2 regions of the Azospirillum sp. P4_B5 genome follow, and region 1 is predicted to be linked to the other one. Evidence: predicted binding sites of a transcription regulator. Region 1 holds the regulator's gene; the other holds the start of a gene.

What was found. Region 1 encodes LexA, which represses DNA repair genes until DNA is damaged. Its sites were predicted from a motif close to ATGTTCTANTTTGGTTC; they were not measured.
Region 2: AC1DVI_RS17145 (putative DNA modification/repair radical SAM protein) is a predicted target of LexA. The motif match lies at 8,028-8,044, and genes of this name have one in related genera.

Annotation. Positions count from the first base shown of each region.
Region 1 is NZ_JBFUHT010000016.1:65,569-77,129, forward strand. Features, by position in the region: gene AC1DVI_RS14485 (LpxI family protein) at 1-572, shown strand, start outside; gene lpxB (lipid-A-disaccharide synthase) at 569-1,789, shown strand; gene gloA (lactoylglutathione lyase) at 1,786-2,181, shown strand; gene AC1DVI_RS14500 (GNAT family N-acetyltransferase) at 2,188-2,715, opposite strand; gene AC1DVI_RS14505 (LysR substrate-binding domain-containing protein) at 2,838-3,758, shown strand; gene AC1DVI_RS14510 (glutathione S-transferase family protein) at 3,815-4,423, shown strand; gene AC1DVI_RS14515 (hypothetical protein) at 4,428-4,634, opposite strand; gene gltA (citrate synthase) at 4,627-5,940, opposite strand; gene gltX (glutamate--tRNA ligase) at 6,035-7,447, opposite strand; gene AC1DVI_RS14530 (ComEC/Rec2 family competence protein) at 7,612-9,789, shown strand; gene lexA (transcriptional repressor LexA) at 9,815-10,513, opposite strand; gene AC1DVI_RS14540 (molybdopterin molybdotransferase MoeA) at 10,682-11,561, opposite strand, start outside.
Region 2 is NZ_JBFUHT010000020.1:34,103-45,663, reverse strand. Features, by position in the region: gene AC1DVI_RS17180 (hypothetical protein) at 1-333, shown strand, start outside; gene AC1DVI_RS17175 (quinoprotein dehydrogenase-associated putative ABC transporter substrate-binding protein) at 349-1,659, opposite strand; gene AC1DVI_RS17170 (c-type cytochrome) at 1,681-2,118, opposite strand; gene AC1DVI_RS17165 (methanol/ethanol family PQQ-dependent dehydrogenase) at 2,219-4,102, opposite strand; gene AC1DVI_RS17160 (hypothetical protein) at 4,589-4,783, shown strand; gene AC1DVI_RS17155 (hypothetical protein) at 5,111-5,329, shown strand; gene AC1DVI_RS17150 (UdgX family uracil-DNA binding protein) at 5,360-6,790, opposite strand; gene AC1DVI_RS17145 (putative DNA modification/repair radical SAM protein) at 6,793-8,007, opposite strand; gene AC1DVI_RS17140 (serine hydrolase domain-containing protein) at 8,155-9,213, shown strand; gene AC1DVI_RS17135 (ABC transporter permease) at 9,226-11,561, opposite strand, start outside.

The sequences.
Region 1 (11,561 bases):
ACTGGTACACCACCAAGTTCCTCGCCAAGGTCGGCACCCGCGCGCTCGGAGACGACGGGCTGCTGCGCTCCGTCGCGCGGGAACTCGAAGGGGAGGGGTTCCGCGTCGTTGGTTTGCACGATCTCCTCGGCGAGCTTCTGACTCCGGCGGGGCCGGTGGGACGGCTGCGGCCGGACGCCGAGGCGGAGCGCGACATCGCCCGCGCCGTCGAGGTCGCCCGCGCGCTCGGTACGCTCGACGTCGGGCAGGGCGCCGTGGTGCAGCAGGGGATCGTGCTCGCCGTCGAAGCCATCGAGGGCACCGACGCCATGCTGGCCCGCTGCGCCGGCTTGGCGCGGCCCGGGCCGGGCGGCGTGCTCGTCAAGGTGAAGAAGCCGCAGCAGGACCGCCGCCTCGACCTGCCCACCATGGGGGTGACGACCGTGGAGAACGCTGCCCGCGCCGGTCTGCGTGGCATCGCGGTGGAGGCAGGCGGCAGCCTGCTGGTGGACCGCGGCGCGGTGGCCGAGGTCGCTGACCGGCTGGGTCTGTTCGTGGTCGGCATCACCGTTTCATCGGAGCATCGGCTGTGAGCGATCCGCTGATTTTCCTGATCGCCGGGGAGCCCTCCGGCGACGCGCTGGGCGCGCGGCTGATGGCCGCCTGCAAGCGGTTGACCGGCGGACGGGTGCGCTTCGCCGGCATTGGTGGCGAGAAGATGGTCGCGGAGGGGCTGGACAGCCTGTTCCCGATGGGCGAACTGACGCTGTTCGGCGTGTTCGAGCTGCTGCCCCATCTGCCGAACCTGCTGCGCCGCATCGACCAGACGGTCGCCGAGATCCTGCGGCTGCGCCCCAACGCGGTGGTGGGCATCGATTCGCCGGGCTTCACCGTGCGGGTGTCCAAGCGGGTCAAGGCGCAGGCGCCGGACATCCCGCTGATTCATTACGTGGCGCCCACCGTCTGGGCGTGGAAGCCGAAGCGCGCCGCCAAATACGCGGCGATCTACGATCACCTGCTGGCCATCCTGCCCTTCGAGCCGCCCTATTTCGAGAAGGAAGGGCTTCCCTGCACCTTCGTCGGCCATTCGGTGGTGGAGAGCGGCGCCGGGCATGGCGATGCGCAGCGCTTCCGCGCCGCCCATGGGCTGACCCCGGATGCGCGCATCGTCGCCGTTCTGCCGGGCAGCCGGAAAGGCGAGGTGTCGCGCCTTCTCCCCGACTTCCGCGCCACGCTGGAACGCTTGCTCCCGAACCATCCGGGGCTGGTCGCCGTGGTGCCGACCGTGGCGACGGTGCGCGAACGCGTTGCGGCGGAGGTGGCAGGCTGGCCCATGCGCAGCATTCTCGTCGAGGGCGACGGCCCGAAGTACGACGCCTTCGCGGCGGCGGAGGCTGCGCTGGCGGCGTCCGGGACGGTGGCGCTGGAATTGGCGCTGGCGCGCCTGCCGACGGTAATCGCCTACCGCCTCAACCCAGTGACGGTGGCCTTGTACCGGCGGCTGATCCGGGTCAAATACGTCAATCTGGTCAATCTGATGCTCGACCGCATGCTGGTGCCGGAACTGCTTCAGGAGGACTGCCGGCCGGACCGGCTGGCCACTGAACTGGGCCGCCTGCTCGACGATCCCGCGGCCCGCGCGACGCAGATCGACGGGGTGGCGGAGGTGGCGCGCTGGTTGGGGCAGGGCGGAACGCCGCCCAGCGAACGCGCCGCCCAGGTCGTGCTGGAGGTTGCCGCCGGCCAGCTGGATCAGGCGAGGCCGGATAAGACGAGAGCGCAAGAACCCGCTTGGGAGAAGAGACCATGAGCCAATTCCGTCTGCTGCACACGATGCTCCGGGTCTATGACCTGGAGAAGTCGCTGGACTTCTACACCCGCCTGCTCGGCATGAAGCTGCTGCGCCGCAACGACTATGAGGGCGGCCGCTTCACGCTGGCCTTCGTCGGCTACGGCGACGAGAAGGACACCGCCGTCCTGGAACTGACCCACAACTGGGACCAGGCCGAGCCTTACGCCATCGGCACCGCCTACGGCCACATCGCGCTGGGCGTTCCCGATATCTACGGCACCTGCGAGCAGCTCGCCAAGGAAGGCGTCAAAATTCCGCGTCCGCCCGGCCCGATGAAGCACGGCACCACCGTGATCGCCTTCATCGAGGACCCGGACGGCTACAAGGTCGAGCTGATCGAGACGAAGTAACCGGTCTCACAGCGTCTTGTAGAAGAGGACGGTGTCGTGAAGGGCGCCGTCCGCTTCCACCGTGTAGCCGGGGATCACCCCGGCCCGCCGCCAGCCCGTCGCTTCATAGAAGGGCTCGCCACGGTCGCCCTTCAGCGTGTCGAGCACCAGAAGCGACCGCCCCAGACCACGGGCGGTGTCCTCCACCGCCGCCATCAGCCGCCGCGCGACTCCGCTCCGCCGGTGGCGGGTGAAGACGAGCAGTTTCTGCACCTCGGCGCGGTGCGCACCGTTCGGCTTGGTGCACAGTGCCAACTGGACGCTTCCCAACAGTTCTCCCGCTGGTCCTCGCGCGATCAGCAGATGGTGCGCACCGCCGGACAGCAGCCCGGCCACACCGTCCCAGAAGGCCCGCTTCCAGTAAGGGGCCAGCGGGGCGTGGTACCCCACTGAAGCGCCGCTGTTCACCGCGTCCTCCAGAAGAGCTTCCAGTTCAACGCGCAGGCGTCCGTCATCGAGAGTGGAGATGTCGGTGATGGACAAGGTCATCGTCATGTGAGGTGCCGGGATGGTTCGGTTTCTGCGCCCAAGCCTGCCCGCCGCTCCCGCGGTCCACAATTGACTTCGTAGGGCATGGGTGTGAGGAATCCTCACATCGACCTCCAGAGACGCCGCCGATGCCGCGCCTTCCCTTCACCGCCCTGGCCGCTTTCGAAGCGGCGTCCCGCCACGGCAGCATGACGCGCGCCGCCGACGAGCTTGGCCTGACTCACGGCGCGGTCAGCCGTCAGGTGGGCGATCTGGAAAAGCGGCTGAAGGTCCGTCTGTTCGACCGCACCCCGCAGGGGCTTCACCTGACCGACGCCGGACGCGACCTCGCACAGGCCTGCACCGCGGGGCTGGGGCGGGTTCAGGAAAGCTGGGACCGCATCGCCGGGCAAGGGCCGGAACGGCTGCGCATCGCTGCGCCGCGCACCTGGGCGGCCTTGTGGCTGGTGCCACGCTTGGGTCGCTTCCTGGACGGCCGGTCGGGCCTGCGGCTGGACATCGAGGGGGGCAACACCGATCGCGCGTCGGAGGCCGAGGCGGGTTGGGCGGTCATCCGCTACGTGCGCGGCGGCGATCCCGGCCCCGCGGGGGCGCTTTTGTCGGAAGAGCCGCTGTTTCCGGTTTGCGCTCCGGCGCTGGCTGAACGGCTGTCCGGACCGGCCGACCTGTTCCGCCAGACGCTGCTGCATTATCAGGCATCTCCGGACTGGAGCCTTTGGCGCGCTGGCAGCGGGGTGGAACTGGATGGGGCGGGGGGCCTGAGCTTCTCGGAATCGGTGATGGTGATCCAGGCGGCCATGGCCGGGCAGGGGATCGCGCTGGGGCGCCCGTCGCTGGTGCTGGAGGCGCTGGAAGCGGGACGGCTCGTCTGCCCCTTCGGGCCCGCGGTGCCCTGCGGCGACCGCTACCTGCTGACGGCGCCGGCCGAAGGGTGCGGGCGTGGTGTGCTCCGCGCTTTCCGGCACTGGCTGCTGGCGGAGGCCGCTGCGGATCGGGCGCGGCTGGAGCGGCTCGGCATACTGCTTCCGCAGGGCCACGCTGGCACCTGACTCCGTTTCGTGTTTATATCCGCCATCGGATGGATTTGGAGTGGAGACACGCCCCCATGCTGCGCCTTTACGACAACCTGTCTTCCGGAAACGGCTACAAGTGCCGGCTGCTGCTCCACAAGCTGGGCCTTGCCTATGAACGGGTCGAGCTGGACATCGACCGGGAGGAGACCCGCACTCCGGAATTCCTGGCCCGCAATCCGAACGGCCGCATCCCGACCCTGCAACTGGAAAACGGCAGCCACCTGCCGGAATCCAACGCGATCCTCTGGTATCTGGCGGAAGGCACGCCCTATCTGCCCGACGACCGGGAGGGACGCGCGCGGGTCCTGCAATGGATGTTCTTCGAGCAGTACAGCCACGAACCGAACATTGCCACCGTGCGCTTCTGGATCACGCACCACGTGGAGATGACGGAGGAGCGCAAGCTGGGGCTGGTGACCAAGCGCCGGCTCGGTTACGACGCGCTGGGCGTCATGGAAGGGCATCTGGCGGAGCGACGCTTCTTCGTGGGCGAGCGCTTCAGCGTCGCCGACATCGCGCTCTACGCCTACACGCATGTGGCGGAGGAGGGTGGGTTCGACCTGTCCGGCTATCCGGCGGTGCGCGCATGGATGGAGCGTGTGGCGGCGGAAGGGCCGCACATCCCGATCACCCAGGGCTAGACGATCAGATCAGCACCACCGCGGCGATCATCGCCACAATCACCGCATAGAAGAGGATGCGGCGAAGCCGCCGCGACAGCGGCGGCTTGTTGTCGTTCGCGACGGGCTGGCCCTGACGGACCCGCCGCGCCGGAACGATGAACGCAGCCGGGCTGCGGGCGGCTCCGTCGGAGCCACCCGTCCCGATGTGTGCTGTCGGCCGGTTAGCCACGCTCGGCCAGCGGGATGAAGTCCCGCTTGGTCGCGCCGGTGTAGAGCTGACGCGGACGGCCGATCTTCTGGACCGGGTCCTCGATCATCTCCTTCCACTGCGAGATCCAGCCGACGGTGCGCGCCACGGCGAACAGCACGGTGAACATGCTGGTCGGGAAGCCCATCGCCTTCAGGATGATGCCCGAGTAGAAGTCGACGTTCGGGTACAGCTTCTTTTCGACGAAGTACGGGTCCTCAAGGGCAATCTTCTCCAGCTCCATCGCGATGTCGAGGAGCGGCTCGTCCTTGATGCCCAGCTCGGCCAGAACCTCATGGCAGGTCTTGCGCATGACCTGGGCGCGCGGGTCGTAGTTCTTGTAGACCCGGTGGCCGAAGCCCATCAGACGGAAGTTGTCGTTCTTGTCCTTGGCACGGCGGACGATCTCCGGGATGCGATCGACGGAGCCGATCTCCTCCAGCATCTTCAGCACGGCCTCGTTGGCGCCGCCATGGGCCGGACCCCACAGCGAGGCGATGCCGGCGGCGATGCAGGCGAACGGGTTGGCGCCCGACGAACCGGCCAGACGGACGGTCGAGGTGGAAGCGTTCTGCTCGTGGTCGGCGTGCAGGATGAAGATCTTGTCCATGGCCTTGGACAGGACCGGGTTGACCTTGTACGGCTCGCACGGCGTGCCGAAGGTCATGTAGAGGAAGTTCTCGGCGTAGGACAGGTCGTTGCGCGGGTACATGAACGGCTGGCCGACCGAGTACTTGTAGGCCATCGCGGCGATCGCCGGGATCTTGGCGATCAGGCGGTGCGCGGCGATCTTGCGCTGCACCGGGTCCTCGATGTCCGTCGAGTCGTGGTAGAAGGCCGACAGCGCGCCGACGACGCCGCAGAGAACCGCCATCGGGTGGGCGTCGCGGCGGAAGCCGCTGTAGAAGCGGGTCAGCTGCTCGTGCACCATCGAGTGGCCGCGCAGTATGCCCTCGAACTCTTCCTTCTCGGCGGCGTTCGGCAGGTGGTTGTTGAGAAGGAGGAAGCAGACCTCCGGGAAGGTCGCGTGCTCGGCAAGGTCGTCGATGGCATAACCGCGGTGCAGCAGGATACCCTCGTCACCGTCGATGTAGGTGATCTTGGACTCGCAGCTGCCCGTCGAAGTGAAACCCGGATCGTAGGTGAAACAACCGGTCTCGGCGTAGAGCTTGCGGATGTCGATCACGTCCGGACCCGTGCTTCCCTTCATCACGGGCAGGCTGACCTGCTTGCCAGTCCGGTTGTCGATCAGGGTGAAGGTATCGGCCTTGTCCGCGGTTTGGGTCATCTCGGCACGTCCTTATCTTTAGGGTTGGGGCTTAACGCCCTTTTCGAATGCGCGCAGCATAGTTCTATGCCGGGCGGATATCAACGCACGGAAGTTATCCCCGTGCTGCAGTTGCGGCATCCTTCATCCGGGCCAGCGTTTCCGCGCGGCCGAGGAGTTCCGCCACCTCGAAGATGGGCGGCGACACGGTGGAACCGGTGAGCGCCGCGCGCAGCGGCTGGGCGATCTTGCCCAGCTTCTCGCCCCGCTCCTCGGCGAAGGCGCGGACCAGCCCTTCCAGGGTGGCGGCGGTGAAGTCCGCTTCCGCCTCGAAGCGGGCGGCGAGGTCGGTCAGGACGCCGCGGCCCTTCTCGTCCAACAGCGCGGCGGCCTTCTCGTCCATCGCCAGCGGACGGGCGGCGAGGTAGAAGCGGGCGCTCTGCGCCAGATCGACCACGGTGCGGGCGCGCTGCTTCAGCCCGTTCATGGCGCGGGTCAGCAGGTCGCGCTCCGACTCGGTCAGCGCGCGGCCAAGCTCGGCCTCCAGCCGCGGGGCGGCCAGACCCACGAGGCGGGCGTCGTCGGCCTGCCGCATGTAGTGGGCGTTCAGATTCTCCAGCTTGGCGAAGTCGAAGCGCGAGGGGGAGCGCCCGATGCCTTCCAGGTTGAACCACTCCACGGCCTGTTCGGTCGCGATGATCTCGTCGTCGCCGTGCCCCCAGCCGAGCCGCAGCAGGTAGTTGCGGATCGCCTCCGGCAGGTAGCCCATGTCGCGGTAGGCGTCGACGCCGAGCGCGCCGTGGCGCTTCGACAGCTTGGCGCCGTCCGGACCGTGGATCAGCGGGATGTGGCCGAACTCCGGAAGGTCCCAGCCCATGGCGTTGTAGATCTGGATCTGGCGGAAGGTGTTGGTCAGATGGTCGTCGCCGCGGATGACGTGGGTCACGCCCATGTCGTGGTCGTCCACCACCACCGCCAGCAGATAGGTCGGGGTGCCGTCGGCGCGCAGCAGGATCAGGTCGTCGAGCTGGGCGTTCTGCACCGTCACCTCGCCCTGGACGCGGTCCTTCAGGACCGTCTCGCCCTCCTGCGGCGCCTTCAGGCGGATCACCGGCTTCACGCCGGCCGGCGCCTCGGACGGGTCGCGGTCGCGCCAGCGCCCGTCGTAGCGCACCGGCTGGCCGGCGGCCTTCTGGGCGGCGCGCATCTCCTCCAGCTCCTCGGGGCTCGCGTAGCAGTGATAGGCGCGGCCGGCCGCCAGCATCTGCTGCGCCACCTCGGCGTGGCGGTCCTTGCGGGCGAACTGGCTGACCGCGTCGCCGTCCCAGTCGAGGCCGAGCCAGGACAGACCGTCGAGGATGGCGTCCACCGCGGCGTCCGTCGAGCGCTGGCGGTCGGTGTCCTCGATGCGCAACAGGTACGTGCCGCCGTGGTGGCGGGCGTACAGCCAGTTGAACAGCGCGGTGCGGGCGCCGCCGATGTGGAGAAAGCCGGTGGGCGACGGGGCGAAACGGGTGACGACGGTCATGGGTGGCTCAATTCCGGGTTCGGCGCTGCTACAGTGCTGCGGCGGCCGCGCGGCGGCTGCGGCGGTGCGACTGCGGTGGTGCGGTGGTGTAACACATTAACGGCGCCGGAGGCATTTGCCTTGCGCGCATAGGCGACAGTATGGCCCACGGGGTTGAAGAGGGCATGGCCGGGGGTTTGGCGGCGGAGGAGGGCGATGCCGGTCCTGTCCGTCGCGGCGTCGGCGCGCGCCTTTCCGCGGCGGCACTGGAGTGCCTCGCCGCGGAGCGGGAGCGCTGGGCGCTGTGGCTGCCGGTGGGGGCCGGGGCGGGCGTGGCGTTGTATTTCGGCCTGTCCGCCGAGCCCCCGCTCTGGCTGGGGCCGGGCGCTGCGGCGGGCTGTCTGCCTCTGCTGTGGCTGGCGCGGCGGCGTCTGGCGCCGGTCGTCCTGCTGCTGGGGCTGCTGAGCGTCGCTCTGGGCTTCGCCGCGGCGCAACTGCACAGCGTGGCGGCGATGGCGCCGATGCTGACGCGCGAGCTTGGACCGGTGCAGGTGACCGGGCGGGTGCTGGCGGTCGAGCGGCAACCAACCGGCACGCGGCTGATGATCGGGGAACCGACGGTGGAGCGGCTGGCTCCGGAGGCGACACCGGCGCGGGTCCGACTGCATCTGCCGGCCAAGGTGACTCCGCCGGAGGCCGGGACGGTGGTCCAGCTGCGGGCCATGCTCCACCCGCCGGCCGCCCCGGCGGAGCCGGGAGCGTTCGACCTGCAGCGGCGCGCCTATTTCGAAGGCTTCGGCGCGGTCGGCTTCGTCATGGGCGCTCCCGTCGCACAGGAGGCGCCACTGCCCGGTGGCTGGCGCCGGGTGACCGTGGCTTTCGAGCGGGCCCGTGCTGCCATCGCCGAGCGGGTGCGTGCCGTCGTGACCGACCCCGCGGGGGCCAGCGTCACCGCCGCCCTGCTGAACGGCGACGCGGCGGCGATTCCCGAGCCGATGATGGACGCCTTCCGCGACAGCGGGCTGGCGCATCTCCTGTCCATTTCCGGCCTGCATGTGGGCATCGCCGCGGGGATCGTCTTCTGGGTGGTGCGCGCGCTTCTGGCGCTGGTTCCCTGGGTGGCCCTGCGCTGGCCGATCAAGAAGATCGCGGCGCTGGCCGGCATCCTGTCGGCCATCCTCTACACGCTGCTGGTGGGCGCGCCCTTGCCGACGCTGCGGTCGGTGCTGATGACCGGCCTCGTCATGGGCGCGGTCATCGCCGACCGGTCGCCGATCAGCATGCGGCTGGTCGCCTTCGCCGGCATCGTCACCGTCCTGTACGATCCCGAAGGAATGCTGGGGCCGAGCTTCCAGATGTCCTTCGCGGCGGTCGTCGCCCTGATCGCGGCCTTCGAGCGGTTCACGCCCTGGGCGGTGCGTCGGCGGCGCGAGCTGGGCTGGCTCGGCCGAGGAACGATGACGTTGGGCGGCATCGCCTTTTCCAGCGTCGTGGCGACGGTCGCGACGACGCCCTATGGGCTCTACCATTTCCAGCAGGTCGCCTTTTACGGCGTGCTGTCCAACATGGTGGCGATCCCCATCACGACGGTGTGGATCATGCCCTTCAGCCTGCTCTCCTACCTGCTGCTGCCCTTCGGGCTGGAGGGGCCGGCGGTGACGGCGATGAGCTGGGGCGTCCGGCTGGTCATCGAAACGGCGGAGCGAACCGCGGCGCTGCCCGGCGCCACCGCGTTTCTGCCGGCCATGCCCGACGCCGCCATCGCCGCCGTCACGCTGGGCGGTCTGTGGCTGGCGATTTGGACGGGGCGCTGGCGCTGGCTGGGGCTGGTCGCCTTGACCGGTGGACTGGTCGCCCCGGTCTTTGCGTCGCGGCCCGACATTCTGGTGTCGGAGGACGGAAAGCTGATGGCCGTGCGCGGCGCGGAGGGGATTCTCAGCCTCTCCACCGTCAGCGACGGGCGGGTCGCCAACAGCTGGCGGCGGCGTGACGGCATGGAGAAGCCGGAGGAGAAGGGCGGTCAGGATGTCTGGCCGCTCGCCGGGGTCAGTCTGGACGGGCGGTTGCGCTGTGACGCTCTGGGATGCCTCTACCGTGCACAGGGCAAGACGGTGGCGCTGCTGCGCCAGCCGGACGCCTTGCCGGAGGATTGCGCGCTGGCCGATGCGGTGGTGACCGTGGTCCCGTCGCGCGGATGTCGGGCGCCGCTGGTCATCGACCGCTGGCGCCTGCGGCGGGAGGGCGCGCACGCGCTCACCCTGACGGACAAGGGCATCCGCGTCGAGAGCGTGCGTGGCCAGCGTGGCGACCGCCCGTGGACGATGGGAGGAACGCTCTCCGATGGAAAGACCGGGGCGCGCTGAACCGCCGCCCCGGAGCATCCCGCCGTCAGTACTTCCGCACCAGACCGACAAGGCGGCCCTGCACGCGGACGCGGTCGGCGCCGAAGATGCGGGTCTCGTAGGCGGCGTTGGCCGGTTCGAGCGCCACGGTGTTGCCCTTGCGGCGCAGGCGCTTCAGCGTGACCTCGGCGTCGTCCACCAGGGCGACGACGATCGAGCCGTTGTCCGCGCTGTCGCAGCGCTGGATGACCACCGTGTCGTGGTCGAGGATGCCGGCCTCCACCATCGAATCGCCGGCCACCTCAAGCGCGTAGTGGTCGCCCATGCCGAGCATGGCGGCGGGAATGTCAACGAAGGCGGAACCGTCGCGCAGCGCCTCGATGGGCGTGCCCGCGGCGATGCGGCCGTAGAGCGGAAGCTGCACCGATTCGGACGCCGGGTTCGCCTCCCGTCCCGCGAAGCTGAAGTCACCCTTGATGACGTTGGGCTGGAACTTGGCGCGCGGCGGCCGGGTCCGGGCAGTCTCCAGCCCCTCCGGCAGCCGCAGCACCTCCAGCGCGCGGGCGCGGTGGGGCAGGCGGCGGATGAAGCCGCGCTCTTCCAGCCCGGTGATCAGACGGTGGATACCCGACTTGGACTTCAGGTTGAGAGCGTCCTTCATTTCATCGAAGGAAGGGGACACACCGCCCTGTCCGAGCCGCTCGTTGATGAAAAGCAGCAATTCATGCTGCTTGCGCGTGAGCATTTGTGCCTCCCGACCGGTTCCGCACTAGATATGGAACAAAAGCAAAACGTTCCCTTATGTTCTAGTTTGGTTCTTAACCCCCGTCAAGCCCTACGGATGAAATCAATCGCAAATCGACGGACAGGACTCCCAAAGCGATTGCCAAAGGGATTGGGGGTGCAGAATGGATTAAAGCGACAGTACACCGCCGCTCAATGGGATCACCGTCACGCGGTCGCCGGCGGTTGCGGCGGGGGCCTGAGGCTCGCGGACGATCAAAGCGTCGGCTTGGGCCAGCCGGGACATCATCGCGCTGTCCTGGCGCGGGAAGGGGGTGGCGACCGGCTCGCCGTCCGGTCCGATGGACAGCGTGGCGCGCAGGAAATCCGTGCGGTCGTCGTTGGCCCTCAGCGGCGCGCCGAGCCGGACCGTGAGCGTGGTGTTCTCGGCGGGCAGCCCCTGGAGACGGCGAAGGACAGGCACCAGGAACAGCACGGCGGCCACCCCGGTGGACACCGGATTGCCGGGCAGGCCGAGCAGCGGCACGCCGTTCGCCGTCCCGAAAATCAACGGCTTACCGGGCTTCATGGCGACCCGGTAGAAGTCCAGAGACAGCCCGCCCAGCACATCGCGCACATGGTCGTGCTCACCTTGCGAGGCGCCACCCGTGGTCACCAGCAGGTCGCAGCCGGCCGCCCCGACGGCCATGGCGGCGAGATGCTCCGGGTCATCCTTGGCCACGCCGAGATTGTGCGCGACGCCGCCCTGGCTGGCGACCAGTGCGCACAGGCCGATCGCGTTGGAACTGACGATCTGGCTCGGCCCCAGCGGATCGCCGGGCAGGGCGATCTCGTCTCCGGTGGCGAGCACGGCGACCCGCGGGCGGCGGTGGACGCGCAGCCAGGGCAGATTGGCCGCGGCGGCCAGGGCGACGTCGCGGGCGGTGAGCAGCCGTCCCTTGGGAAGGAGGTTCTCTCCGGCGGTGAAGTCCAGACCGGCGGGGCGGATGAAGCGGCCCGCGGGCACGGCGCGCCCGACGCGCACGCGGTCCCCGGCGTCTTCGCAATCC
Region 2 (11,561 bases), on a different contig from region 1:
GGGGCGGCGGCGGACCGCAACGCCGCCCTCACCGCCCTGTTCGCCGGAGCCTTCAACGCGCTCAACCAGGAGCGCGGCCAAGCCATCTCGGCCATCAAGCGTTACGCCCACCAGCAGCGCGTCCTGCTCGACAGCATCGACGCGGCGCTCACCCGTCTCCAGGCGCTTCCCGCCGACGCCCCCGAGGCGACTGCGTTGCGTGAGGAGATCGCGTGGCGGCGGCGCATCCTCGACGAGCGGCGGCGCAATCAGACGGCGCTGTGCGAGCAGCCGGTCCAGTTCGAACAGAAGGCCGGCCGCATCGCGCGGGACATCGCCGCCCGCCTGGACTGAGGCGAACCGCTCCGGTCAGTTCGACGCGCCGCCGGCGAAGGGTTCGACCGTCTCCAGCCCGTATCCCGCCTCCTGCCAGCGCATGGCGCCGTCGGAATACCAGTAGACGTTGCCATACCCCCATTCCACCGCACGCTTCGCGGCGTTCCAGGACATCCAGCAATCAGGCTCGCAGAAGAAGACCAGCCGGGCGGCCCGGTTCCCGCCGGTCAGCGTCTCCAGCCCGGTGCGGAAATAGCGTTCCTGCTCGCCCGACAGGCTGCCGTAGCCGACGTTGGGCAGCCAGACCGCCCCCGGCAGGCTGCGGCGGGGCGGAGGAACCCAGACGGCCGGCTCCGGGCGGTCGGCCGGGCGCGGCGGGGCCGGCATCACGTCGATCAGCCGCGTGTCGGGGAAGTGATCGATCAGCCGCCGCAACTCCGCCAGGGTCACGGTGGAGGCGCCGGACAGGCCGGCGGGGGTCGGGGCTCGGTACTGGTCCATCCGGTAACTCGGAGGCTCGATGGCGGCGGCGGTCTTCAGCGCGCCGTCGGGGCCGATGATCGGGACGTGGTAGCGCAGCAGGATGCGGTCGATGTCGTCCTGGCGGCGCTTGATGAAATCGTTGAGCCAGTGCTTCCATTCCGGCTCGTCGGAGCGGATGCCCATGGAGATGTTGAATTGCAGCCGGGCGGCCACCGGTTCCTTGACCAGCGGAACGACGGTCAGCGGCTCCGTCTGTTGGGCGGCGAAGTAGCCGGCGATCGGCCCCCAGATCACCGCGGCGTCGGTCCGGCCGGCGGCGACGTCCGCGATGGCGTCGCGGGCCGGGTTGTTGGCGCGCGTGTCGGTGTTGAGCTGGTAGGGCTCGGTCCGGGTGATGCCGTAGAGGCGCAGCAGGTTGACCGCGGGCGTCTTCTCGACGACGCCGATGCGGGCGTCCTTCAGCGACGGATCGCCCACGCTCTCCGCCCGGATGCCCGACTTGGTGCGGTAGACGAGGGAATAGACGGTCCGGTAGTAGGGGTTGGTGTTCTGCATCAGCTCTTCGCCGGACGCCGTGCCCATCACGAGGTCGCACTGCCGCGCGCGCAGCGTGTTGCGGACGAAGCCGATGGTCTGCGGCCACCAGTAGTAGGTCACCGGCTTCTTCAAATCCTCGCCGATGAGCCGGGCGATCTCGTTCTCGAAACCCTCCATCCGTTCGTTGGAATAGGGCAGAAGGTTGCCGTCGGCGCAGACGCGCACGGTCTCGCGCTCCGTCACCTCGACGGCGTGGGCCGGCAGGGTGACGGACAGCAGAGCCGCGGCGATGGCAACGACGGTGAGCACAGAAGGAAATGCCATGAAGGGTCTTCCTCCGCCGGATCAGCCGCCGATGCGTTGCGGGCGTCCGCCGGGCAGCACGCCGTCGGCCCGCGCCTTCAGGTAGCGGTAGATGTCGTCCAGGTGATCCATGATGTTCGGGTCGAGGCCGAAGGAAGGCATCACCTTGTCGCCGGTGGCGCCCTGATTCTGGCGGCCGTTGACGACGACCTCCTTGAACTCGTCGTAGCTGAGGCGTTTGAGCGAGTCCGTGAGGCTGGGGGCGAAGGACGACCCCGACGCGTCGAAGCCGTGGCAGGTGTGGCAGGTCGCGTGGAAGCGGCGGTAGCCGTTGTAGGTTCCCTTGTCCACCTGACCGTCCTTGACGATGTAGGTCGGTGTTCCGTCGGGGGTTGTCGGCGCGTCCTGTGCCAGGGCGGCGAAACAAGCGACGGTGCCCACCGTCAGCGCACCGGTCAGCAAGCCAAGTCTGCGTTTCATGGATGTCGAGATCCTTGCCCGGAAGCCGGGTCCCAGTGAATGCCGATGGCTCTAAAGCAAAACCCCCGGTGCGTTGCGGCACCGGGGGCAGGTCTGCCGATCACTTCTGGTCCGGGATGTGGAACACCGTCAGGACGCCGCCGAGCTGGGTGTATTCGCCCAGCGATTGGTGGGCGCCGACCGCGCCGAGGCCGGCGGTCGCCACGCCCGTCCCACCGGCGCGGTTGGGATGGACGGCCTGATGCCACTGGTTCGCCCCGGATTCCTGGGTCAGACCGGCGGCGAGACCGATGCCGGCCCAGCCGCCGACGCCGGACAGGACGGCCACATACTGCTTGCCGTTGTGGGTGTAGGTGTTGATGTTGCCAATGATGCCGGACGGGGTCTTGAACCGCCACAGCTCCTTGCCGTCCTTCATGTCGACAGCGACGATATAGCCTTCCAGCGTCCCGTAATAGGCCAGGCCGCCCTTGGTGGTCAGAGCGCCGCTCCACACCGCGAAGCGCTCCGGCCGCGACCAGACGATCTTGCCGGCCGCCGCGTCCCAGGCGATGAAGTTACCCATGCCGCCGTGCGAGTTCGGCGTCGGGTACATGGACACGGTCGAGCCGACATAGGCCTGTCCCGCCGTGTAGGAGACGGAGAACGGCTCGTAGTCCATGCAGATGTGGTTGGTCGGGACGTAGAACAGGCCGGTGTCCGGCGAGAAGGAGGCCGGCTGCTGGTCCTTGGTGCCGAGTGCTGCCGGGCACACGGCGGCGGTGTTCTTGTCCTCGCCGTTGGCGAAGGTGCTGTATTTGTCGACGACGTTCGGCCGTCCGGTCTTCATGTCGACGTCGGTCGCCCAGTTGACCGTCGGGTCATATTTCTGCGCGACGAGCAATTCGCCGGTCGCCCGGTCCAAAGTGTAGGCGAAGCCGTTGCGGTCGAAGTTGACCAGGACCTTGCGCTGCTGGCCGTTCATGGTGATGTCGGCCAGGATGTTCTCGTTCACGCCATCGAAGTCCCATTCGTCGAACGGCGTCTTCTGATAGACCCACTTCGCCTCGCCGGTCTCCGGATCGCGCGCGAAGATGGTCATCGACCATTTGTTGTCGCTCTTGGCCCGGTCCTTGTCGACGGCCCGCTGCGTCGGATTCCAGGTGCCGGGGTTGCCGGTGCCGTAATAGATGAGGTTGAGCGCCGGATCGTAGGTGTACCAGCCCCAGGTGGTCCCGCCGCCGCGCTTCCATTCCTCGCCCGGCCAGGTCGAGACGCCGAGATCCTTCTGCCCGATCGGCTTTCCCATCATCATCGTCTTCGACGGGTCGATCTTCACGTCGGCGTCGGGGCCGGTCGAGAAGGCTCGCCACACCATCTTGCCGCTGTTCGTGTCGTAGGCCGTCAGATGCCCGCGCACGCCGAACTCGCCGCCGCTGATGCCGACGAAGACCTTGTCCTTGACCACCAGCGGGGCCGCCGTCAGGGTCTCGCCCTTGGTGTGGTCGCCGTTCTTGGCCTTCCAGACCTCCTTGCCGGTCTTGGCGTCGAGCGCGACCAGCGTGTTGTCCGCCTGCGCCAGGAAGACCTTCCCGTCCGCGACCGCAACGCCGCGGTTGACGGTGTCGCAGCACATCACCGGGATGACGGTCGGATCCTGGACCGATTCATATTTCCAGATGACCCGCCCCGGATTGTTGAGGTCCAGCGCGAAGACCTTGTTGGGGAACGGCGTGTGAATGTACATCACGTCGCCGACGACGATCGGCCCGCCTTCATGGCCGCGCAAAACCCCGGTCGAGAACGACCATGCGACCTGAAGATTCTTGACGTTGTTCGTGGTGATCTGGTCGAGGGGGCTGTAACGCTGCCCGGCATAATTGCCGAGCTGGGACGCCCAGTTGTTGGGGTTCGCTTCATTCTTGAGAATACTGTCATTCGCAGAAACCGAGCCGGCGGCGACGACAGCGACAGACGCGAGAAGCCAGCGAGACAATACCTTCATGACGATCCCTCCCGTGATGGCGCTTATTGTTTACCCAAAAACCAATGGGCTTCTTGCTTATGATTGCGGCGCTGAGCGCAAAAGGGCATTGTCGCGCGAATGTTGTCGCGCGGTGTGTCCGGTTCTGAATTCAATATTCAGAAAAGCTGACGCCAAATTGTGACTTAATGCTATATTGGGACCATCTTCTCGTCAAGGCTTGGCCGAATAGAAAACACCAAACAATCGCCCTATGCCGGATTTATCCAGGACTGACCGCAAATTGGGAGTAAGTGGATAATCCTCCAAAACATGATTTTGTAATTTATTTATTTGCAGTTTCCGAGGTGAATTTTGTGCGTAGCAGCATTTTTTGCCGCAAAGCAGCGCAACTGATCGCAACCCGATCCGCTATGCCGCCTGTTGATGAAGGTGTTCCGGCCTCCGTCCGTCTTGGCGGAATTGAAGGCGCCGGCCGATCGGTCTTGCGTACAGGAATGACACGTCATGTTTGAACTGGTTCTGGTGATCTGTCTGGCCATGCGGCCGGACCAATGCGCCATCGAACGTCCGCCCTCCATCGAACGGTACCCGACCGCGGTGGAATGCACGCGCAACAGTTATGTCCACGTCGTGCATTGGCTTATGGAGCATCCCAAGTGGAATGTCCGCCAGTGGCGGTGCGAGCAGCCCGGGGCCTGACGCCAGCGCAGGTTGCTTCAAAGACATAAACTGCTTCACTCAACGTTCCGTTGACCTGCGGCGCGCCGACTCCAGACTTGCGCGAAGGCTTCTCTGGATCTTATGGCCCGTTCCGCTTCATCCCCTGCATCATCGGCTTCGCAGACTCCCAACGTTTAGGCATTGGTTAACCTTCAATGCCTAATGATTCGGCACCCTGTGGTTTGGCTCATTTCCGAGCAGCCGGAATCCCGCAATCCTGTCCTCGTTCTGGGGCTGGCATGCGGCTTGCTCTCGCTGATCCACACGATGTTGGCACAGCCGTGCCGTTGCGTTTTGGAGCGCCCGATGTTTGTTACCCTGTCGATGATCTTCTGCCTGGCGTCCGACCCGACCCAGTGCCGGACCATCAACCCGATGGTTCCCGACACCGAACCCCTGACCATGTCGAGCTGTCCGATCGCCGGTCAGATCGAGAGCGCCAAGTGGATCAACGACCACCCGAAGTACGAGCTTCAGCGCATCCAATGCACGGTGGGCAAGCGGTTCAAGCAGCAGGGCGCGTGAGGGTTTGACGGGGGACGGTCCGGTGCCGTCTCACGCCAGCGCCGCGGCGCGGCGCAGGTCGGCCACCAACTCCGCCTGCGCCCGCCGCCGTTCCTCGTCTTCCGGAAGCCTCAGCAGGTAGGAAGGGTGGACGGTGACGAAGCCGTTCCACCCGTCGAAGGCCATCGGACCCCGCTCGCGCAGAACCGCGACGGGCCGGCCGCTCAGCGCCAGGGCTGCGGTGGCTCCCAGCGCGACGACGAGGCGGGGGCGGACGAAGCTTAGCTCCGTCATCAGCCACCAGCGGTAATGCTTGACCTCGCCGGCGGTGGGGGACTGGTGGATGCGCCGCTTGCCGCGCTGGACGAATTTGAAATGCTTGACGGCGTTGGTCAGGTAGAGGCTGCCGCGGTCGATGCCGGCCTCCTCCAGCGCGGCGGTCAGCAATTGGCCGGCGGGACCGACGAAGGGGCGCCCCTCGCGGTCCTCCTGGTCGCCCGGCTGCTCGCCAACGATGGCGATGGCCGCACCCTCCGGCCCCTCGCCCAGCACCGCCTGCGTCGCCCCCGGCACCAGCGGTTCGGAGCGTTGGATCAGGCGGTTCAAGTCGGCGAGGCTTTCCGGTGCCTGCCGGGCCATCGCCGCCACGGCCTTTTCGGGCATGCGGCGGCGCGGGATGGCGGCCTCCGCCTCCAGCATCGCCTGGACGCGGGCGGGGGCGGAGCGGACCAGCGCCGGGATGGCCGCCGTCTCCGGCATGTTGGCCCAGTATTTCCGCGGCATCTCCGCCCGCATGGCCGTCGGGTTGACCCGCGCCGGGTTGAAGGTGCTCTCGTAGTAGCGCCGCCAACCCTCGGCAAAGCGATCATCGGCAAAGCGGTCATGGGCCAGCGCGTCCGGACGCTCGGCGGGCGGGCCGGTCATCAGGCGCTGGCGGTCCCAGTGCAGCGAGCCCTTCGGCGTCAGGATCGTCCACACCATGCTTTCGAAGCGCTCGACGAAGAAGGGGGCGACGGCCTCGACGATGTGGTGGTCGGGTTCGAACCACGCCGCGTAGCGTTCTCCGTCGTCCAGGCCGGGCAGAGCAGGGGGCAGCGCGCGGAAGCGCAGGAAGGCGTGCATCTTATGGATGTCCCGCCGCACCGCCTTGTCGAGCCGCTCCAGCCGGTGCACCAGCGGGTCGGCGTGCTGGTCGAGCAGAGCCCGCTCCCCGTTCAGCACCCGCCAGACCAGCCGGTAGAGCAGGGCGTAGCGTTCCGGATCGCTGTGGCAGACGACGGTTTCGATCAGTTGCCCGACCGCCTGGGGCAGGAAGACCGCAGCGCCGTTCTGGGAAGCGGGCGCCGTCTCGTCGCCGAACAGCGACGGCGCGCCGACGCTCCACAGCACCGTGTCGGGTTCTGTCCGGGCGGCGGCGAGGCGGCGCACCGCCCGGCGGAAGCCATCGAGGTTCGCACCCTCCCGCAAGGTGATCGTGTGCATGGTCAGAAGAGGCTCAGCTGGCTGGACGGCGTGACCAAGCGCTGGCGCAGGTCCAGCCGGTCGGTCAGCCCACCCACAGGGTGGTAGTCGGCGGCGATCAGGAAGGGGCGCGCCCGCCGCAGCCCGCTCGACAGCCGCCCGAGATCCTCCATGCGCAGGCGGGTGTGGCGGCGCGCTGACAGGATCTTGTCCACGGCGCGCGCACCCAGCCCCGGCACCCGCAGCAGCATCTCGCGGTCGGCGCGGTTGACGTCGACCGGGAAGCGCTCCCGGTTCTTCAGCGCCCAGGCCAGCTTGGGGTCGATGCCGAGGTCGAGCATCCCGCCCTCGCCGCCGGAGGCGATCTCCTCCACCGTGAAGCCGTAATAGCGCAGCAGCCAATCGGCCTGATACAGCCGGTTCTCCCGTTGCAGCGGCGGTGGCTTGACCGGCAGCACCGAACTGGCCTCCGGGATCGGGCTGAAGGCGGAGTAGTAGACGCGGCGCAGCCCGTAGCGTTGGTAGAGCGTGCCGCTGGTCTCCAGGACCGAACGGTCGGTGGCGTCGTCGGCGCCGACGATCAGCTGGGTGCTCTGGCCGGCGGGGGAGAAGCGGCGGCGCTCCTCCTTGGCCTCGACGATGCGCTCGTTGACCTGCCCCATCACAGCCTTGATCGTGCCGCCGTTCTTCTCCGGCGCGAAGGCCTTCAGGCTGTGGTCGGAGGGCAGTTCGAGGTTGATCGACAGGCGGTCCGCCCACAGCCCGGCCTGCTCGATCAGCCAGGGGCTGGCCTCGGGGATGGTCTTCAGGTGGATGTAGCCGGCGAAGCCGTGGTCGCGCCGCAGCGTCCGCGCCACCAGCATCATCTGCTCCATGGTGTGGTCCGGCGAGCGGATGATGCCGGAGGACAGGAACAGCCCCTCGATGCAGTTGCGCTTGTAGAAGCCGAGGGTCAGCGTCACCACCTCCTCCACCGTGAAGCGGGCGCGACGGACGTTGGAGGAGCGCCGGTTGATGCAATACACGCAGTCGAACAGGCAGTGGTTGGTCAGCAGGATCTTCAGGAGCGAGACGCAGCGCCCGTCCGGCGTGTAGGCGTGGCAGATCCCGGCGCCGGTGGTCGAGCCCAGCCCCTCCTTACCGCCGCGGCGCGGCTTGGCGCCGGACGAGGCGCAGGAGGCGTCGTATTTCGCCGCATCGGCCAGAATGCCGAGCTTCTCGATCAAGGCGTCGTCCATCGTCCCATCCCACGCTGTGTGTGTTCTTAATATGTTCTCATGGGGTGACGAGGCAAGCGGCGGATGCGGTGGTGGGTGAGACAAAGTCCGCCCCGTGTCTCTCCGCGGCAATCTTGGATGGCCGCGAAGCGGGACCACATATCCGGGATGACTTCGAACTCGCCGTTCCGGCTCGGCCGCCGCACTGTCCTCGCCGCCACCGTCGCGTCCTTCGGCTGTGCCCTGACGCGCCCGCTGCTTGCCACCCAACCCGCGGCCGGGGCCGCGTTCGATCCGGCCTTGCTGGACCGCGCAATCAAGCGGGCGGCTGGGCTCGATCAGATCCACGCGCTGGTCATCGGGCGGCATGGGGAAGTGGTGTCGGCGGAGGCCTTCCGCGGACCGGCGGTGAACCGCGCCGTCAACGTCAAGTCGGTGTCCAAGACCATCGCCGCCTCGCTCGCCGGCAGCGCCATCGATCGCGGCGTCCTGCGGGGCGTCGATGTGCCGTTGGCCGAGGCGGCTCCGGGGCTGGTCCCGGCGGGCGTCGATCCACGGGTGCGCCGGATCACCATCGCGGACCTGCTGACCATGCAGGCCGGTCTGGAGCCGACCTCCGGGCCGAGTTATGGCCGCTGGATCAACAGCCGCAACTGGGTCGCCGACGCGCTGCGCCGTCCCTTCGTCACCGAGCCGGGCGCGCGCATGCTCTATTCGACGGGGAGCTACCACCTGCTGGGCGCGGCGCTGGCCAGCGCGTCGGGGCGCAGCCTGCTGTCTCTGGCGCGGGATTGGCTGGGCGAGCCGCTGGGAATCGAGGTGCCGTCCTGGACGCGCGACCCGCAGGGCTTCTATCTCGGCGGCAACAACATGGCGCTGTCGCCGCTCGACCTCTTCCGCTTCGGCGAGCTGTGGCGGCAAGGCGGCCTGTGGAACGGGCTGCGCGTCATCAGCGCCGCCTGGGTGCGGGATTCCTGGGTGCCGCGCACGCGCTCCCCGTTCTCCGGCGACGACTACGGGTACGGCTGGTTCCTCGCCGAGGCGAAGGGGCACCGCATCGCCTACGCGCGCGGCTACGGCGGGCAGATGCTCTATCTGGTGCCCGGCCTGGGGCTGACCGTCGTCGTCACCTCCGACCCCGGCCGGCCGGCGCGGTCGGATGGCCATGTCGGCATGCTCAACGCCCTGCTGACCGAAGCGATCATCCCGGCGGCGGAAATGGCCTGACCGGCTGGCGGGTCAGGCGGACAGCGCATCGCTGCGCAACCGCCGCATCACGTCCCGTCGCGGCAGCCAAGCCACCAGCACAGCCCCGACCGCCGCCATCGCGGCGACGGTGCCGAGGAAGGCGGCCAGGGGAACAGCGCCTCCAGGCAGGGGAGCGCCGTCGGCAAGGCTGGCGACCACCGCCGCCCCACCGGCCCAGCCGAGCGGCACCGCGACCGCGGCGACCGCGGCGCCCAGGACGGCGAATTCCAGCACCACCGCCTGCATCATCGAACGCCGCCCGACCCCGAGGGCGTGCAGGATCGCCATTTCCTGAAGGCGCCGCCGTGCGCTGCTGGCGATGGCGCCGAGAAGGACCACGGCCGCCGCTCCGAGGGCGACGGCGGACAGGCCATCCAGCAACCCGCGCACGGTCTGGACGGTCGACCCAAGCGTGTCCAGAACCTCCGCAACGCGGACGGTGGGGGCCTGGGGGATCGCCTGCGCCACCGCCGCCTCCACCACGGGAACCACTTCGGGCGGCGACCAGGCGGCGGCAACGAGGCTGTGCGGTGGCGGTTCCGGGAAGGGGGAGAGGATAACCGGAAAATCCAGGTCGAGCCGCGTCCAGTCGATGCGCCGGAGGTTGGCGACCGTCGCGGTCACCGGGCCGCTCGCCAAGGCCAGCGTGACGCTGTCGCCCACCGCCAGCCCCAGCCGGCGGGCCACCTGCGCGTCCAGCGAGGCGAGCGGCGGGCCGGCGTAGCCTTCGGGCCACCAACTCCCCGCCACGATCCGGTCGGTGGGGGCGGGGCGGTCGCGCCAGGATAGGCCGCGGTCGCCGCGCACCGCCCAGCCGACGGAGCGCGGGGCGTCCGCCTCGGTGACGGCGACGCCGTTGAGGCGGCTGATCCGGGCGTGCAGGAAGGGCGCCGTCTCGACACGCCCGACGCCGGGCAGGGCGGAGAGCAGTCCGCTCAAGCGGGTGCCGTCCGGCGGGGGAATGTTCAGCACGACGACGGAGGGTGTCTGCGTCGGCAGCGTCGCCTCGACATGGCCGGTTGCGGACTGCCCGACCACGCCGACCGCGACCAGCAGGGTCAGGCCGATGCCCAGCGCGACGGCCACCGGGACCGTCGACGCGCCGGGCCGACCGAGGTTGGCGACGGCCAGCCGGACCACCGGTCGCCGCCCGCGCGCCAGCCGGCGGGCCACCCCGGCGAGCCCGCGCCCCAGCAGCGCGAAGCCCGCCGCCACCAGCCCGGCGAGGAGCAGAAAGCCGGCGACCGTGAGCGGCATCCCCGTCCAGGCGGCGAGCAGACCAGCGAGCGCCAGCCCCAGAAGCGCGACGGCGCCACGAGTCCGCCACCCCAACGGCCGGGACAAGCCATCCACCGCCCCCCGCCAGATCGCGGCGGGGCTGGTTCCGGCGGCGCGGGCCAGCGGCGGCACGGCGCAGAGCAGCGCCGCCAGAAGCCCGACCGCCCCCGCCAGCAGCAAGGCCGCCGGATCGACGGCGCCACCCGTCTCCGGCATCCAGTCGAGCGGCAGCGCGCACACCGCCGACGCGGCCAAGATGGCGCCGGTCGCCACGCCGATCAGCAGCGCCACGCCGACCACGCCCAGTGTCTGCACCAGGAAGGCGGTGAAGAGCAGGCGTGGCGAGCCGCCCAGCGCCTTCAGCGTCGCCAGGACCGGCAACCGCCGGGCGAGGTGCGCCGACAGCGCCCGGCCGACCCCGACTCCGCCGATCAGCAGGATAGACAGCGATCCCAGAAGGAACAGCGCGCGGGCGAGGTGCACGGTGCGGTCCACGCCCGGAATGCCGTGCGAGGCATCGACGATCCGCCACCCGGCGTCAGGGAAGCGCTCTTCCAGATCGCGCAGGACGGCGTCGGACCGGACCGTTTCCGGCAGAACGAGGCGATAATACCAATAGACGGGCATCCCCGGCGCCGCGAGGCCCGTATCGTCCAGCGCCCGGCGGTCAATGACGACGCGCGGGCCGAGGGAGAAGGCGCGGAACGCCCGGTCCGGCTCATGCTCCAGCACGGCGCGGATCGCGACTTCGGTGGCACCAAGGCGCAGCCGGTCGCCGACGCCCAGCGCGAGCGCTTCGAGGAGGTCGGCGGACACCGCGGCGCCCCATTGCCCGTCCCGGTGGGCCAAAGCCGCGGCCAGGGACGGGGCGCCGGACACCGTCGCCGCGCCGATCAGCGGGTAAGTTCCTTCGACCGCCTTCAACTCGACCAAAGTGCGGGCACTGCCGGTCACCGTCCCCGCCAGAGGGCGCAACTCTGCGGTCTCGCCGACCCTGCCGATCGTGTCGAGGATGGCCCGCTGCTCCGGCGTCGCCGGTGCGTGGAACA